Regions from separate parts of the Streptomyces sp. NPDC096136 genome, predicted to be linked through region 2. Evidence: riboswitches for the same ligand, from Rfam matches in the RefSeq annotation. Region 2 holds a riboswitch; the other holds the start of a gene.
What was found. Region 2 has a riboswitch for glycine ahead of gcvT (glycine cleavage system aminomethyltransferase GcvT). Riboswitches for the same ligand answer to the same signal wherever they lie in the genome.

Region 1: another riboswitch for glycine. It lies ahead of gcvP (aminomethyl-transferring glycine dehydrogenase); the one in region 2 lies ahead of gcvT (glycine cleavage system aminomethyltransferase GcvT).

The regions. Positions count from the first base shown of each region.
Region 1 is NZ_JBIWFZ010000020.1:8,017-16,578, forward strand. Features, by position in the region: gene ACIRBY_RS30415 (MerR family transcriptional regulator) at 163-801, shown strand; gene ACIRBY_RS30420 (DNA polymerase IV) at 893-2,344, shown strand; gene ACIRBY_RS30425 (PRC-barrel domain-containing protein) at 2,341-2,694, opposite strand; glycine riboswitch at 2,807-2,905, shown strand; gene gcvP (aminomethyl-transferring glycine dehydrogenase) at 3,100-5,985, shown strand; gene ACIRBY_RS30435 (DUF5999 family protein) at 6,100-6,288, opposite strand; gene ACIRBY_RS30440 (hypothetical protein) at 6,653-7,282, opposite strand; gene ACIRBY_RS30445 (glutamate-cysteine ligase family protein) at 7,778-8,562, shown strand, end outside.
Region 2 is NZ_JBIWFZ010000015.1:146,775-155,336, reverse strand. Features, by position in the region: gene ACIRBY_RS27290 (ABC transporter substrate-binding protein) at 1-1,153, opposite strand, end outside; gene ACIRBY_RS27285 (ABC transporter permease) at 1,248-2,240, opposite strand; gene ACIRBY_RS27280 (enhanced serine sensitivity protein SseB C-terminal domain-containing protein) at 2,876-3,616, opposite strand; gene ACIRBY_RS27275 (enhanced serine sensitivity protein SseB) at 3,679-4,413, opposite strand; gene ACIRBY_RS27270 (AAA family ATPase) at 4,637-5,251, opposite strand; glycine riboswitch at 5,513-5,616, shown strand; gene gcvT (glycine cleavage system aminomethyltransferase GcvT) at 5,769-6,884, shown strand; gene gcvH (glycine cleavage system protein GcvH) at 6,977-7,357, shown strand; gene glyA (serine hydroxymethyltransferase) at 7,375-8,562, shown strand, end outside.

The sequences.
Region 1 (8,562 bases), on a different contig from region 2:
CACCCGGGACATTCAGCCCATTCGAGTAGCCTTTCCCCGCAATGGGGTACGGGAAACCACTCTCAGGGTGATTATCACTCGGCGTGCCGAGTGTGGCGATCGTTGACGCACCCCGGGTCACTGCCTACCTTCAAGGTGGCAGGTCAAGGACGGAGGGTCGGCGTGAGGACCACGGGCGACGGTACGACCGGGGGCATCCCCGTACGGAGTGACGGTGGTCCGTCCCCGCTGCTCGGCGGCGGGTCGGGTGCCGCGCACCGTCAGCCGGCGTCGAAGCCGGTCGGACCGGTGGACGACGCGCCGGCGCCCGAGCAGGTCGGCTACCGCGGACCGACGGCGTGCGCCGCCGCCGGGATCACCTACCGGCAGCTGGACTACTGGGCGCGCACCGGGCTCGTGGAGCCCAGCGTGCGGCCCGCCTACGGTTCGGGGACCCAGCGGCTGTACAGCTTCCGCGACGTCGTCGTCCTCAAGATCGTCAAGCGTTTCCTGGACACCGGGGTGGCCCTCCAGAACATCCGCACCGCCGTGCAGCACCTGCGCGGCCGGGGATTCTCGGACCTGGAGCGCATGACGCTGATGAGCGACGGCGCGACCGTCTACGAGTGCACCTCCCCGGACCAGGTCGTGAGCCTGCTCCAGGGCGGCCAGGGGGTCTTCGGCATCGCGGTCGGCGTGGTCTGGCGCGACGTGGAGAACGCCCTCTCGCAGCTGCACGGGGAGCGCGTGGACACCGGCGAGACCGTGGTCGGCCACAACCCGTCCGACGAGCTCGCCGCCCGCCGCAACCGGGCCGGCTGACGCCCGGGCCGGCGGCCGGCCCGGGCGGGGCCGCCGGGCGCGGGCCGGGCGCACCCGCGCGTTGTCAGTGGCATGGGGCAGCATCGGTGCCGTGAGAACCGCGCCGACCATCCTGCATCTGGACATGGACGCCTTCTACGCCTCCGTGGAGCAGGCGTCGAAGCCCAGTCTGCGCGGGAAGGCCGTGATCGTCGGCGGCCTCGGCCCGCGCGGGGTGGTGGCCACCGCCTCGTACGAGGCCCGGCGCTTCGGGGTGCACTCGGCGATGCCGACCGCCCAGGCCCGCCGGCTCTGCCCCAACGGCGCCTACCTGATCCCCCGCTTCCTGCTCTACCGCGAGGTCAGCGAGATCGTCATGGGCCTGCTGCGCGAGCTGTCGCCCCTGGTGGAGCCGCTCAGCCTGGACGAGGCCTTCGTGGACCTGGAGGCGGGCGGCAGCGCCTTCGACTCCGCGGGCGCCCGGGCCGCGGGGGAGCGGCTGCGGGCCGACATCACGGCCGCCACGGGCCTCAGCGGGTCGGTGGGCCTGGCCGGGTCGAAGATGCTCGCCAAGGTCGCCTCCGAGGAGGCCAAGCCGGACGGGCTGCTGCTGATCGAGCCCGGCACCGAGCGCGCGCTGCTCGCCCCGATGTCGGTGCGGACCCTGCCCGGGGTGGGCCCGGCGACCGGGGAGCACCTGCGCCGGGCCGGGATCACCACGGTGGGGGAGCTGGCCGAGGCCGGAGAGGACGAGCTGGTCCGGATGGTGGGCCGGGCGCACGGGGTGGGCCTCTACCGGATGGCCCTGGGGCTGGACGACCGGCCGGTGGTCGCGGAGCGGGACGCGAAGTCGGTGTCGGTGGAGGACACCTTCGACGTCGACCTGCACGACCGGGTGCGGATCCGCTTCGAGGTGCAGCGGCTCTCCGACCGGTGCGTGGGACGGCTGCGGGCCTCCGGCCACTCGGGGCGCACCATCGTCCTCAAGGTGCGCCGCTACGACTTCTCCACCCTGACCCGCTCCGAGACCCTGCGCGGGCCCACCGACGATCCGGCCGTGGTGCGCGAGGCGGCCGCGCGGCTCCTGGAGGGCGTGGACACCACGGGCGGGGTGCGGCTCCTGGGGGTCGGCGTGACCGGGCTCGCGGACTACACCCAGGAGGACCTCTTCGCCCAGGCGCTCGGCGCGGGCACGGAGGAGGCCGCCGCCGGGGCGGAAGGGGCCCTGGAGGCGGACGGGACGGCCGGGGGCGCGGCCGCCCCCGGGGCGCCGGGGAAACCAGGGATCCCGGGGGCTCCAGGGGGCCCCGGGGCCGCCGCGGCGCCCGGGGAGGACCCGTACGCCGCCGCGGTGCGGCACTGGCCCGCGGGCAGCGACGTACGGCACGCGGTGTACGGGCCCGGGTGGGTCCAGGGCAGCGGGGTCGGGCGGGTGACCGTGCGCTTCGAGCGGCCCGGGTCGCCGCCCGGGCGGGTCCGTACGTTCCTGGTGGACGACCCCGAGCTGGAGGCCTCCGACCCGCTGCCCCTCGTGGGCCGGCCCGCTCCGGACGGCGCGCCCTAGCGCTTCTCCGGCGGGGGGAGGTGGAGGTCGCCGGGCATGGACACGTCCAGGCCGTAGTGGTGGTACAGCTGGAGCTCCTGTTCGGGGGAGAGGTGGCGGCCCACGCCGAAGTCGGGGGCGTCCTTGATCAGGGAGCGTTCGAAGGGGACGCGCAGCACCTCTCCGACCACCTCGCTCGGCTCCAGCGGGACGAAGGCGTCCCTGCCGAACAGGCCGGTGCGGACCGCGGCCCACTCAGGGACGCCCGTGGCGTCGTCCAGGTAGACCTCGTCCACGGTGCCGATCTTGGCCCCGTTCCGGTCGAACGCCTTGCGGCCGATCAGGCTGCGCGGATCGATGTCGGTCTGCACGGTCCCTCCACGTGGTCGCAGTCATCCGTAATGACTACAAAAGTGCATATTCCGATAGGGGGCCACTCGAGGGAGGGTCCAGATCCTCGCTGGTAGGCTGGGTGGCGGCTGTTGACCCTGTGCGGGAGAGTCCTCCGAGTGAGCTCGACGGAGGCGCCGAAGGAGCAAATCCTCCCCGGAATCTCTCAGGCATACGTACCGCACGCGACGAGGCCACTCTGGAAAGCAGGAGCGGGTGCCGGGCGCGCAGTGCCGGTCCCACTCCTCACCGACGGTGAAAGCCGGACGACGGGCGACCCCCGAGACTCCGGTGAAGCTCTCAGGTTGAGATGACAGAGGGGGAGGCCGTCCGGGTGCCCGCGCCGTGGTGCCCCTCGCAGGTCGTACGACCAGGAGGCCTCCGTAATGACCGCCAACCGCATTCCGCTCTCCCAGCTCGAGCGGGGCATCCCCTTCGAGCAGCGTCACATCGGCCCGGACGCCGAGGCGCAGGCGAAGATGCTCGCCCAGGTGGGCTACGGCTCCCTCGACGAGCTGACCGCCGCCGCGGTACCGGATGTGATCAAGACCGCCGAAGCGCTGAACCTGCCCGAGGCGCGGACCGAGGCCGAGGTGCTCGCCGAGCTGCGCTCGCTCGCCGACCGCAACCAGGTCCTGTCGTCGATGATCGGTCTCGGTTACTACGGGACCTTCACGCCGCCGGTGATCCTGCGCAACGTCATGGAGAACCCCGCCTGGTACACGGCCTACACCCCGTACCAGCCGGAGATCTCGCAGGGCCGCCTGGAGGCCCTGCTGAACTTCCAGACCGTCGTCGCCGAGCTGACCGGCCTGCCGACCTCCGGCGCCTCCCTGCTCGACGAGGGCACCGCCGCCGCCGAGGCCATGACGCTCGCCCGCCGCGTGGGCAAGGTCAAGGGCAACGTCTTCCTGGTGGACGCCGACGCGCTGCCGCAGACCATCGCCGTGATCGAGACCCGCGCCGAGCCGATCGGCATCGAGGTCGTCGTCGCGGACCTCTCCGAGGGCATCCCCGCCGAGATCGCCGAGCGCGGCGTCTACGGCGTGCTCCTCCAGTACCCGGGCGCCTCCGGCGCCGTGCGCGACATCAAGGCCGTCATCGACCAGGCCCACGGGCTCGGTGCGATCGTCACCGTCTCCGCCGACCTGCTCGCGCTGACCCTGCTGGCCTCCCCGGGCGCCCTCGGCGCGGACATCGCCGTCGGCACCACCCAGCGCTTCGGCGTCCCGATGGGCTTCGGCGGCCCGCACGCCGGCTACATGGCCGTCCAGGCCAAGCACGCCCGCTCGCTGCCCGGCCGCCTCGTCGGCGTCTCCGTGGACGCGGACGGCAACAAGGCCTACCGTCTGGCCCTCCAGACCCGCGAGCAGCACATCCGCCGCGAGAAGGCCACCAGCAACATCTGCACCGCGCAGGTCCTGCTCGCCGTCATGGCCGGCATGTACGCCGTCTACCACGGCCCGGACGGCCTGAAGACGATCGCCCTGCGCACCCACCGCTACGCCGCGCTGCTCGCCGCGGGCCTGACGGCCGGCGGGGTCGAGCTGGTGCACGGCTCCTTCTTCGACACCGTCACCGCCCGGGTGCCCGGCAAGGCCGCCGAGGTCGTCGCCGCCGCGCGCGAGGGCGGCGTGAACCTCCACCAGGCGGACGCCGACCACGTCTCGATCTCCTGTGACGAGACCACCCTGCGCGCCGACCTCGAGGCCGTCTGGGCCGCCTTCGGCGTCTCCGCGGACATCGAGGCCCTGGACGCCACCACCGGGGACGCGCTGCCCGAGGGCGTGCTGCGCTCGGACGCGTACCTGACCCACCCGGTCTTCCACCAGCACCGCTCCGAGACCGCGATGCTGCGCTACCTGCGCAAGCTCTCGGACAAGGACTACGCGCTGGACCGCGGCATGATCCCGCTGGGCTCCTGCACCATGAAGCTCAACGCGACCACCGAGATGGAGCCGGTGACCTGGCCCGAGTTCGGCCAGCTGCACCCCTTCGCCCCGGTCGAGCAGGCCGAGGGGTACCTCACGCTCATCAACGAGCTGGAGGAACGTCTCTGCGAGGTCACCGGCTACGACAAGGTCTCCATCCAGCCGAACGCCGGCTCCCAGGGCGAGCTCGCCGGCCTGCTGGCCGTGCGCGCCTACCACCGTGCGAACGGCGACGAGCAGCGCACCATCTGCCTCATCCCGTCCTCCGCGCACGGCACCAACGCCGCGAGCGCCGTGATGGCCGGCATGAAGGTCGTCGTCGTCAAGACCGCCGACGACGGCGAGGTGGACACCGAGGACCTCCGCGCCAAGATCGAGCAGCACCGCGACGAGCTCGCCGTGCTCATGATCACGTACCCGTCGACGCACGGCGTGTTCGAGGAGCACGTCGCCGACATCTGCGCCCGGGTGCACGAGGCGGGCGGCCAGGTCTACGTGGACGGCGCCAACCTGAACGCCTTGGTGGGCCTGGCCAAGCCGGGTCACTTCGGCGGCGACGTCTCGCACCTGAACCTGCACAAGACCTTCTGCATCCCGCACGGCGGCGGCGGTCCGGGCGTCGGCCCGGTCGGCGTCCGGGCGCACCTCGCTCCGTACCTGCCGAACCACCCGCTCCAGCCGACCGCCGGCCCGGAGACGGGCGTCGGCCCGATCTCGGCCGCGCCGTGGGGCTCCGCGGGCATCCTGCCGATCTCCTGGTCGTACGTCCGCCTGATGGGCGGCGAGGGCCTCAAGCGCGCCACCCAGGTGGCGGTGCTCGGCGCCAACTACATCGCCAAGCGCCTGGAGCCGCACTACCCGGTGCTCTACACCGGCCCGGGCGACCTCGTCGCGCACGAGTGCATCATCGACCTGCGCCCGCTGTCGAAGGAGACCGGCGTCAGCGTCGACGACATCGCCAAGCGCCTGATCGACTACGGCTTCCACGCCCCGACCATGTCCTTCCCGGTGGCCGGCACGCTGATGATCGAGCCGACGGAGTCCGAGGACCTCGCCGAGATCGACCGCTTCTGCGACGCGATGATCGCCATCCGCGCCGAGATCGAGCGGGTCGCGGGCGGCGAGTGGCCGGCGGACGACAACCCGCTGGCCAACGCCCCGCACACGGCGGCGTCCCTGGGCGGCGAGTGGAACCACCCGTACACCCGCGACGAGGCCGTCTTCCCCGGTGGCGTCTCCGCCGCCGAGAAGTACTGGCCGCCGGTGCGCCGGATCGACGGCGCCTTCGGCGACCGCAACCTGGTGTGCTCCTGCCCGCCGCTGGACGAGTACGACAACTGAGCCCTCGGGCCCGGCGCCCCCCTGAGGGGGCGCCGGCAGCACGCTGAAAGGGGCCGGTCCCGGAGCTCTCCGCTCCGGGACCGGCCCCTTCGTACGTCCGTGTGCGGTGCCCGCTCAGGCCGCCGCGAGCGGGCGGTGCGGAGCGATGATCTTGCCGTCCGGCAGCAGCTCACCGGTGTCCTCGAAGAGCAGGACGCCGTTGCACAGCAGGCTCCAGCCCTGCTCCGGGTGGTTGGCCACCGGGCGCGCGGCCTCCCGGTCGGCGGACTCTGATGACGGGCAGGCAGGCTGGTGCTGGCACATGGATGCGTTCTTTCGCTGCGGTGTGGTCTGTTCGCTACGGCTCGATGCGTGATTCATGGCCGTCCCCCTGGGTCGTCCCCGCGCCTGCGGGGAGGATGTCCTCAGTCTTCCCCTATGACGGCTGCTTCGCAGGGATTTCCCGGCAGCAGTCCTCATGGATTGAGGACGCATCACTCGTGCGGGCGGTTCAAGCCAACTGCCCTGTCCTTTCGGATGGTTCACGACTGGTCCCGGCGGGCTAGGCCGAATGGGTCATGTGGGTCAGACGGCGTGTCGGGCGGCGGGACGAGCTGGTATGCGGGGCCCGGGCACGCCGCGGGCGCGGCCCGGATCGCGGGCCGCGCCCGCGGGCGGAGCGGGGGGTTCAGGCCGCGGGGGCCGCCAGGGTGGGCGGTACGGGTGGTACGGGCGGGGCCGCCGGGGTCAGCCGGTGGGTCAGTACGGGCAGCAGCTCCGAGACGGGATGCGGCCGGTAGGGGGCGATCCCGGGCGGGGCCGGGGCCAGCGGCACCAGCAGGTCGGCCGCAGCGGGCAGGCCGGCGGCGGCGTCGGCGCCGACCGCCCCGTGCAGCCACAGGGTCAGCATGTAGAGCTCCGGGACGGACAGCAGCCGGGGCTGGTAGGTCTTGCCGAGCTGCTCCGCCTGGCGCAGGGCCCGCTCGGTGGCGGCGACGTAGGGCCCCTCGAAGAAGTGCGAGAAGGCCCAGCCGTCCGGAGTGAGCCGCGTGTCGGCCGCCGCCACGAAGCGGTCGCCGCTGCGGATCAGGAACCGCCAGGCGGTGAGGCGGGTGCGGGGCGGCCGGCCGTCGGCCGCGCGGCCGGACATGCTCAGGCGGTCGAGCACGTGGACCGGAAGGGGGAGCTCGGCGGTCATCGGACCCTGGACCGCGCGCAGGGCGGGGGTGTGTGCCTCGTGGACGGCGGTGGGAGAACCGAGTGCCGCGAGGACGCTGCGCAGGGCGGGCGCGGGGGCCGGGTGGACATGCAGCGGCATGGTGGGTCGCCTCTCACTTGGGAGACCGGTGGTGCAGGGGAAGGTGCGGACGGCGCTGTCGCATTCTGGGGTCAGAGGTGGGCATTGGGGCAATGGCCGCGCGCCAACTCTCTGCCTCGTTTGCGGAGTTTATACGACATGTGTTCACACAGTGTTTCGGCTAGCTGTCCCGCCTATTGCCGACAAGGCGCTTACCGGTCCCGCTGTCATGGTATTCATGCCGTTCGCGCGTGAAGGAACCGCGCTGACCTCGGAGGTTACCGGAAGGGGGCTCGGCTGGAAAGTGCCGGTAATCATGAACGGGTAAAACCCGTACGGAATTTGCGCACCGCGGGTTGCCAGGCGAATGTGCCGGAGCGCCCATCCGGCCACACCGGCGCGCGCTCCCCGCCAAGCCGCTCCGCGCGGCGTTATCGATCACGGGCCCTGGGCATCATCGACCGTAACGCGCGCCCGGGTGCACCGGGCCAGGCCCACTCGAGGAGGGACGCTTCGATGGGGGAGAAGGTCGTGGCAGGCGGATTCGACCTGTCCGATCGGCATCGGTATCGGAGGAAGCTTCACGAGTGCCTGGAGGGGCTGGAGCGGCTTCTGGCGGAGAAGAGGTTCGACCGCCCCAAGAACATGATGGGACTGGAGATCGAGCTGAATCTCGCGGGTGCCGACGGTTTGCCGCGCATGGTGAATGCGCAGGTGCTGGAGCGGATTGCGAGCCAGGATTTCCAAACCGAACTCGGAATGTTCAACCTGGAGGTGAACGTCCTTCCGCACCGGCTCGACGGCCGGGTATTCGACCGGCTCGCGGAGGAGCTGAGCGCGGGCCTGCACTACGCCCACCGGCAGGCCGCGGAGATCGACGCGGGGGTGGTGATGATCGGGATCCTCCCGACGATCACCCGCGCGGACCTGGCGCTGGCCAACCTGTCGGCCGTGGACCGCTACTCGCTGCTCAACGAGCAGATCCTGATGATGCGCGGCGAGGACTTCCGGCTGGACATCGAGGGGGTCGAGCGGCTGACCTGGAGCACCGGGTCGATCGTGCCGGAGGCCGCCTGCACCTCCGTACAGCTGCACCTCCAGGTCACCCCGGCGCGGTTCTCGGACGTGTGGAACGCCGCCCAGGCGGTGACCGCCGTACAGATAGCGGTGGGGGCGAACTCGCCGTTCCTGTTCGGGCGCGAGCTGTGGCGCGAGTCGCGTCCGCCGCTGTTCACCCAGGCCACGGACACCCGGCCGCCCGAGCTCCAGGCCCAAGGGGTGCGGCCGCGCACCTGGTTCGG
Region 2 (8,562 bases):
CCTGCGGCTTGCCCTTCGTCAGACCGAACGGGTCGTAGGCCTTGTCCGAGCCGGGGACGCCGGGCGGCAGCATGTTCGCGCCGAGGTCACCGCTGGTCGGGCCGCCGCGGGCGGTCTGCAGGGACTTCGGGTCGGCCGCGTAGATGACGGCCTTGCGGCACTCGATGTTGTCGAACGGCGCGACCGTGGTCGGGAAGGCGAAGTAGCGGATGTAGCCCGTGAACGGGTTGTCCGCGTTCTTCTTGAGGTTCGCGTCCTTGAGGATCTTGTTCTTGGCGGCCTGCTGCACACCGGTGCCGTCGATGGCGAGGTCGATGTCGCCGGAGAGCAGGCGCTGGTCCATGTCGTCCGGGTTGGTGGTCACCGTGAAGGAGACCTTGTCCGGCAGGCCCTTGCGGATCGGGTCCGTCTTCGGGTCCCAGTTCTCGTTGCGGACGAAGGTCGCGCCCTTGCCGGCGGTGAAGCTCTCCACCTTGTAAGGACCGGTGGAGACCGGCTTGTTGGTGTAGGTGGCGCCCGTGTCCTTGCCCACCGGGACCGGCGAGGAGGTCGGCATGGCCAGCAGGTAGCTGAAGTCGGCGTTGGCGCTCGCCAGGTTGAAGACGATCGTCTTGTCGTCCGGCGTCTGGACGGACTTCAGACCCATCTTGTCCGGGTCGGTGTCCTTGTACGGGCCGGGGTACTTCTGGCCCTGGTCGAGGACGTCGATCAGGTAGGTCGGGCCGCCGGACAGCACGTCCTGCGCGAAGACGCGCTCGATGCCGTACTTGACGTCCTTCGAGGTGATCGGCGTGCCGTCCTCGAACTTCACCCCGTCCTTGAGCTTCAGGGTGTAGGTCTTGCCGTCGTTGCTCACGACCGGCAGGGCCTCGGCGAGGTCCGGAACGGCCTTCGTGCCGTCCTTGCCGGGCTTCGCGTCGTAGGCGAGGAGGCTGCGGACGTACAGGCGCTGCATGTCCCAGACGAAGCCGTAGTAGGCGCGGGCCGGGTCGAGGTAGTCCACGTCCTGCGGGGACCAGAGCTTGAGCTCGCCGCCCTTGGTGTCGGAGGCGTTGATCACGCCGTCCGCGGCACCGCTGTAGCCCTTGCCGCTGTCGGCGTCGGCCTTGGTGTCGTCCTTCTTGTCCCCGCCGCCACCGCACGCGGCGGTCATCGACAGGGCGGCGATCACGGCGGCGATCGCGAGGGCCTGCTTTCTGCGGATCACGGTGGTCCAACCTCCATAGGTGGTGAATCGAAGAAGCGGTTCAGCTGCCCTTGGGGTCGAGCGCGTCGCGCAGCCCGTCCCCGAAGAGGTTGAACGCCAGGACGGTGATGAAGATCGTCATACCGGGGACCACCATGTACATGGGGTCGTCCTGGTAGATGGGGACGGCGTCGGAGAGCATCTTTCCCCAGGAGGAGGTGGGCGGCTTGACGCCGGCACCCAGGAAGCTGAGGGCCGCCTCCGTCAGGATGTTGGTCGGGATGATCAGCGTGGTGTAGACGAGGATCGGCGCGACCAGGTTCGGCATCAGCTCCTTGACGAGGATGTATCCGCGGCCCGCCCCGAGGCTGCGCGCCGCCTCGACGTACTCGCGCTCCCGCAGGGAGATCGTCTGGCCGCGGACGATGCGTCCGATGTACGGCCATCCGAAGAACCCGATGACGAGGATGAGCACGCCCATCCGGACGCCCGAACCCTCGAAGCCCCAGACGGAGTTGGGGACGACGGAGACCAGGGCGATGGTGAACAGCAGCTGCGGGAAGGCCAGCAGCAGGTCCATCAGGCGGCTGATGACGCCGTCGACCCAGCCGCCGATGAAGCCGGCGAGGGCGCCCAGGAAGCTGCCGAGGACGACCGAGACGAAGGCGGCCAGGAAGGCGACGATCAGGGAGATGCGCGCGCCGTAGACGATCCGGCTGAAGACGTCGCGGCCGTTGGTCGGCTCGACGCCCAGCAGGTAGTCGGAGCTGATGCCGCCGAAGGAGCCGAGCGGCGTGCCCAGGTCCGGGTCGATCAGGTCCTCGTGGAACTCGTTGGGGTCGTGGCCCAGCAGGTTCACGATCAGCGGCGCGAAGATCGCCACCAGGATCAGCAGGATCACGACCACACCGCCGGTCAGCGCGACCTTGTCGCGCTTGAGCCGCATCCAGGCGATGCGGCCGGGCGAGCGGCCTTCGATGGCCTTGGCAGGGACGTCGGCTACGGACACGGGTGCGGGCGTTTCCGCGCTCGTGTCGTGCAGTGGTGCCGTCATCGTGGTGGGGACCCCTCTCGGCCGACGGGTGGTCGGCCCATGCCCGCCGCTGTGGCGGCGTTGGTGCGGAGTGGCGCTCGGAGTGCTCGGGACACGGTGGAACGCGGGTGAGGTGCGTCGGGAGGTGCGTGAGTACTGCGAGAACTGCGGGAGGTGCAGGAAGTGCAGGAGATGCGGGAAGTGCAGGTGTGACGCGTGGAATGCGAAGACTGCGGACGTGCGGAAGTGCGGGAAGTGCTGTGCGGAACGACAAGCGGAGTGCACGTGCCGAGCCGGGTCCTGGAGGACTGACCGGCTCTTGGGTGGGGAGTCTTCATCGGGCGCTCGACCAGCCGCCAGACCCGCAGATGAAAGGATGCGCAACCGTGATCTGAGGCTTGAGTTCCCGTTATCCGGACTCCGGTGGCGGCTCAGCGGAGCAACACCGTCCGTTCGGTAGCCAAACGGACATGGCGCCCAACTCTACGGAGGAGCATGCCAATTGGGCGCCCAATGGGGGCGAAATCCGGACAAGGCAAAGGCCGCCGGGAACGGTGGTTCCCGACGGCCGGACGTCGCGTCGGACGGCCCGTCTCATGGTGCGGGCATACCCGGAAATGTCCCTGTAACGGGCTCGGTGTTCGGCCCGCGGCGGCTCAGTACGCGGCCGCCTGCCCCTCGCGGTCGTAGAAGGGACGCGTCTGGGAGCGCAGCCACATGGCCACCGGATCGTGCTCGTCCGCCAGCGCGACCGTGCACACCGGCACGCCCTCGGGCACGACGCCGACCGACTGGCGCATCATCTCCCGGACGGACTCCAGCGCGGGCGCGGAGGCGTCGTAGAGGTCGAGGCCGACCGCGAGGTACGCCGACCCGAGCGCGGGCTGCACCCAGGCGCGGCGCAGCGAGCGGACGGCGGGCGTGCGGTGGGCGTGCTGGGTCAGCAGGCCGTAGAACTGCGGGAGCTCCAGGGCGGGCTCGGACAGCCGCAGCGGGCCGGCCGGCATCCGGTCCAGGCCGGTCGCGATCCGGCGGAGGTCCGCCCAGGGGATGCCGAGGCCGCCGCCCTGGGCGTGCGGGTTGACCCACAGCCCCCAGCGGTCGGGGTAGAGGGCACGGGCGATGTCCCGGCCGGTGACCACCTCGTAGCCCCGGTTCCAGCCGCTGGCGGCCAGCTCCTGCGGGGAGGTCACGCAGGGCGCGTAGCCGAGCCCCTCGACCTCCATCCCGCCGTACTGGGCGTCCGGTGAGCCCGGCTGCCCCTGCCAGAGCAGCATCCACAGCCGGCCCTCGGCGAGGGCGTGCAGGAATGACTCGTAGCTCTCATAGCGCCCGGGAGTCACCTGGCGCAGCATGTGCTCGACCTGCCCGGCCGCGGCCGTGCCTGACGCACTCACCCGGTACCCCTCTTCGTCTTCGTCCGCCCGTCGTCTCCACGTCCCGAACAGCTTAAGCGGCGCTACGGGAGGTAGAAGGGGCGCACGCGCTCACGAATCCAGTCCGTGACCGGGTCCTCGGCGGCCTCCAGCAGGATCAACTGCACCGGCCAGGGCGCCGGCACGCGGGCGAGCGCCCGGCCGAGCGCCTCCAGCGGGGCGGTCCGGGATCCGGCGTCCCATCCCACCAGCTGGACGCCGATGTAGAGCTCGGGGTCCTTGCCCTCGACGCTGGCCAGGCAGCGGTGCGCGGCGGAGACGACGCCGGTGGCGCGGAACTCCTCGGCGGCGGCGGTGAGGAAGTCGACGGGGTCGTCCTGCCAGTCGGGCTCGAAGAGCCGGACGCGGGCGCCGCTGGCGGGGCCGTCGAGCTCGGTCCGGCCGGTGCGGCAGAGCTGCGCGACGGCGGCGGGCGGCAGGGGGACGCCGACGGCGCCCTCGGGGTTGACGGCGATGCCGAGCTGCGGGGGCAGGCCGCGGGCGAACTCCACGGCGGGGGCGACGGCGAAGTCCATGGCGGGGCCGGCGGCGGAGCGGAACTGGGCCTCGGAGCTGTAGACCGGGACGTAGGCCTCGCCGGCGATCAGCATGGTGGGGAGGTCGAGGGAGGTGCTGTCGGGGCCGCCGCCCTGCGGGAGCGGCACCCAGACACGGGCGCGGCCCAGGGCCTCCAGGATGCGGGGGCCGGCGTCCGGCTGCCCGAGGGCCGTTCCGAGCACCTGTTCCAACTCGTTCGCCGGCCAGCCGTTGCCCTGCATGTGCCCCTGCCTTTGTGGTGCGTCCCGTGGATGTGGCCCCGAGGCTACCGGGTGGCTCCGCCGGTGGAGCGGGGCACCGGGTGCGGGCCGCCGCGCGGAGCCGTCTCCCCGCCCCGCCCTCTCCCCGCCCCGCCCTCTCCCCGTCTCCTGGGGCTCCGCCCCGGACCCCGCGCCTCAAACGCCGGCGGGGCTGTGGATGGCCCCGCGGCGCACCCGGGCCGGGTCAGGGCGTGAAGGTGATCTCCGTCAGCGTCGCCGCCGACGGGCGGTCCAGGAGGGTGGTGGTGGCGCAGCCCCTCGGGGAGCGGCCCGCGGCGGCGGCAGCCAGGAGGCGGGTCACCGCCGCGCGGTGGCGCGCGAAGGCGTACGGCGAGACCCCGCGACCCCGGGACTCCTGGCCCGCGAGGGCCTCCTCCGGGGTGGTGTCCAGCAGGAGGAGGTGGAGGCGGCTGCCCCGGCGGCGGACGGTGGCCGCCAGGAGGGCCCGGACCCAGGACTGGGTGCCGCAGTCGTGGACGACTACGGACGCGCCGGAGCGCAGCTCGCGCCACAGGGCCCAGTAGTGGGCCGCGCGGACCAGCGGGCGGTACGCCGCGTACGGCAGCGCCCGCGGCATCCGGCGCTCCCAGCGCTCGCGGACGTCCTGGGAGTCGATGCCGCCGCCGGGGGCCGCCCGCTTGATCAGGGTGCTCTTGCCGCCACCCGGCAGACCGGACACCACGACGATGTCCCCCACGCGGAAGCTCAGGCTCCGAGGGCTCCGGGCGGCCGATCCGCGCAGGTCGCGGACCGTGCAGGCGGCCGGGGCGGCGAGGGGCCGCACCCGGGTCCCGTCCACCGCTCCCGTACTGGTCACCACTCCGAATCTCCGCACGTGATCGTCTCCCCCCGACTCGGGCCGTGAGGGCCCTGTGCCCGCTGAATGTAAAGAGACGGTAATCCGCGCCCTCCGGTTCCGGGCGGGACGTCCGCCACCTGGGACCGCCGGGGCCACCGGGGCCTTTGGTGTTCCGTACGTTCTTTCGGGCCCCGCTGCCCGCTTCCGCCCGACCCGTGCAATGATGTGCGCCATCTGGACACCAACTGCATACCGGCCGCTTGAATCCGCGCGGGAGAGTCCCGGCTGGCCGTGAGGCCGTGCCCGGGCGCCGAAGGAGCAAGTTCCTCCCTTGAATCTCTCAGGCCCCGTACCGCGTGGATGAGGCAGATCTGAAAAGCGAGCTGTCCGCAGCTCCACCCAAGGTGCAAGTCGGCGTTCCCCGCGCGGGAACTCTCGGCGAACCTCTCAGGTTCCGATGACAGATGGGGAGGATCGTCCTCGTCATGTCATGCCCTGGGACCCGGGAGCCACACCCATGAGCACTGCCCCCCGCCTGACCGCGCTCGACGCGCTGCACCGGTCGCTCGGTGCGACCATGACCGACTTCGCGGGCTGGGACATGCCGCTGCGCTACGCCAGCGAGCGCGACGAGCACAACGCCGTGCGCACCAAGGCCGGCCTGTTCGACCTCTCCCACATGGGCGAGATCACCGTCCAGGGCCCCGAGGCCGTCAAGGCGCTCGACTACGCCCTCGTCGGGAACATCTCCACCGTCGGCGTCGGCCGCGCGCGCTACACGCACATCTGCCAGGAGGACGGCGGGATCCTCGACGACCTGATCGTCTACCGCCTCGGCGAGACCGAGTACATGGTCGTCGCCAACGCCTCCAACGCCCAGGTGGTCCTGGACGCCCTGGCCGAGCGCGCCGCCGGCTTCGACACCGAGGTCCGCGACGACCGCGAGGCGTACGCGCTGATCGCAGTCCAGGGCCCCGAGTCCCCCGGCATCCTGGCCTCGCTGACCGACGCCGACCTGGACGGCCTGAAGTACTACGCGGGCCTGCCGGGCACCGTCGCGGGCGTGCCCGCGCTGATCGCCCGGACCGGCTACACGGGCGAGGACGGCTTCGAGCTGTTCGTCTCCCCCGAGCACGCCGTGGAGCTGTGGCAGGCGCTGGCCAAGGCCGGCGAGGGCGTCGGCCTGGTGCCGGCCGGCCTGTCCTGCCGCGACACCCTGCGCCTGGAGGCGGGCATGCCGCTGTACGGGCACGAGCTCACCACCTCCCTCACGCCCTTCGACGCCGGGCTGGGCCGGGTCGTGAAGTTCGAGAAGGAGGGCGACTTCGTCGGCCGCGCCGCCCTGGAGGCCGCCGCCGAGCGCGCCGCCACGCAGGCCCCGCGCAAGCTGGTCGGCCTGGTCGCCGAGGGCCGCCGCGTCCCGCGCGCCGGGTTCTCCGTGGTCGCCGACGGCAAGGTGATCGGCGAGGTCACCTCCGGCGCCCCGTCCCCGACGCTGGGCAAGCCGATCGCGATGGCGTACGTCGACGCGGAGCACGCCGCGCCCGGCACCTCCGGTGTCGGCGTGGACATTCGCGGTACGCATGAGCCGTACGAGGTCGTGGCCCTGCCGTTCTACAAGCGGCAGAAGTGACCCCCGGGGTCCCCGGGACCCCGCCGGCGGCCCCCGCCGGCACGCAAGACCACCGTTCGTATCCACCGCACCGCATCCAGGAGAATCAGGCCATGAGCAACCCCCAGCAGCTGCGTTACACCAAGGAGCACGAGTGGCTGTCGGACGCCGTCGACGGCGTCGCGACGGTCGGCATCACGGCCTTCGCCGCCGACGCGCTCGGTGACGTCGTCTACGCCCAGCTCCCCGAGGTCGGCGACACCGTCACCGAGGGCGAGACCTGTGGCGAGCTGGAGTCGACGAAGTCGGTCAGCGACCTCTACTCCCCCGTCTCCGGTGAGATCGTCGAGTTCAACCAGGACGTCGTGGACGACCCGGCGCTGGTGAACTCCGCCCCGTTCGAGGGTGGCTGGCTGTTCAAGGTGAAGCTCTCGGAGGAGCCCAAGGACGCGCTGTCCTTCGACGAGTACACCGCCCTCACCACCGGTAACTGACACCCCAGGGGATCCTGATGTCCGTTCTGAACACCCCCCTCCACGAGCTCGACCCCGACGTCGCCGCCGCCGTCGACGCCGAGCTCGTGCGCCAGCAGTCGACCCTGGAAATGATCGCGTCGGAGAACTTCGCTCCGGTCGCCGTCATGGAGGCCCAGGGCTCGGTCCTGACCAACAAGTACGCCGAGGGCTACCCGGGCCGCCGCTACTACGGCGGCTGCGAGCACGTCGACGTGGTCGAGCAGATCGCGATCGACCGCATCAAGGCGCTCTTCGGCGCCGAGGCCGCGAACGTCCAGCCGCACTCCGGTGCGCAGGCCAACGCCGCCGCGATGTTCGCGCTGCTGAAGCCGGGCGACACGATCATGGGCCTGAACCTGGCCCACGGCGGTCACCTGACCCACGGCATGAAGATCAACTTCTCCGGCAAGCTCTACAACGTGGTCCCGTACCACGTCGACGAGTCCGGCCAGGTCGACATGGCCGAGGTCGAGCGCCTCGCCAAGGAGTCCAAGCCGCAGCTGATCGTCGCCGGCTGGTCCGCCTACCCGCGCCAGCTGGACTTCGCCGCCTTCCGCCGGATCGCGGACGAGGTCGGCGCGTACCTGATGGTCGACATGGCCCACTTCGCGGGCCTGGTCGCCGCGGGTCTGCACCCGAACCCGGTGCCGCACGCCCACGTCGTCACCACCACCACGCACAAGACCCTCGGCGGTCCGCGCGGCGGTGTCATCCTGTCGACGCAGGAGCTGGCCAAGAAGATCAACTCCGCGGTCTTCCCGGGCCAGCAGGGCGGTCCGCTGGAGCACGTGATCGCGGCCAAGGCGGTCTCCTTCAAGGTCGCGGCCTCGCCCGAGTTCAAGGAGCGCCAGGAGCGCACCCTGGAGGGCGCGAAGATCATCGCCGAGCGCCTGGTCCAGCCGGACGTCACCGAGGTGGGCGTCTCCGTCCTCTCCGGCGGCACCGACGTGCACCTGGTCCTGGTCGACCTGCGCAACTCCGAGCTGGACGGCCAGCAGGCCGAGGACCGGCTCCACGAGATCGGCATCACGGTCAACCGGAACGCCATCCCGAACGACCCCCGCCCGCCGATGGTCACCTCGGGTCTGCGCATCGGTACGCCGGCGCTGGCCACCCGCGGCTTCGGCGCCGAGGACTTCCGCGAGGTCGCCGAGATCATCGCGCAGGCCCTGAAGCCGGCGTTC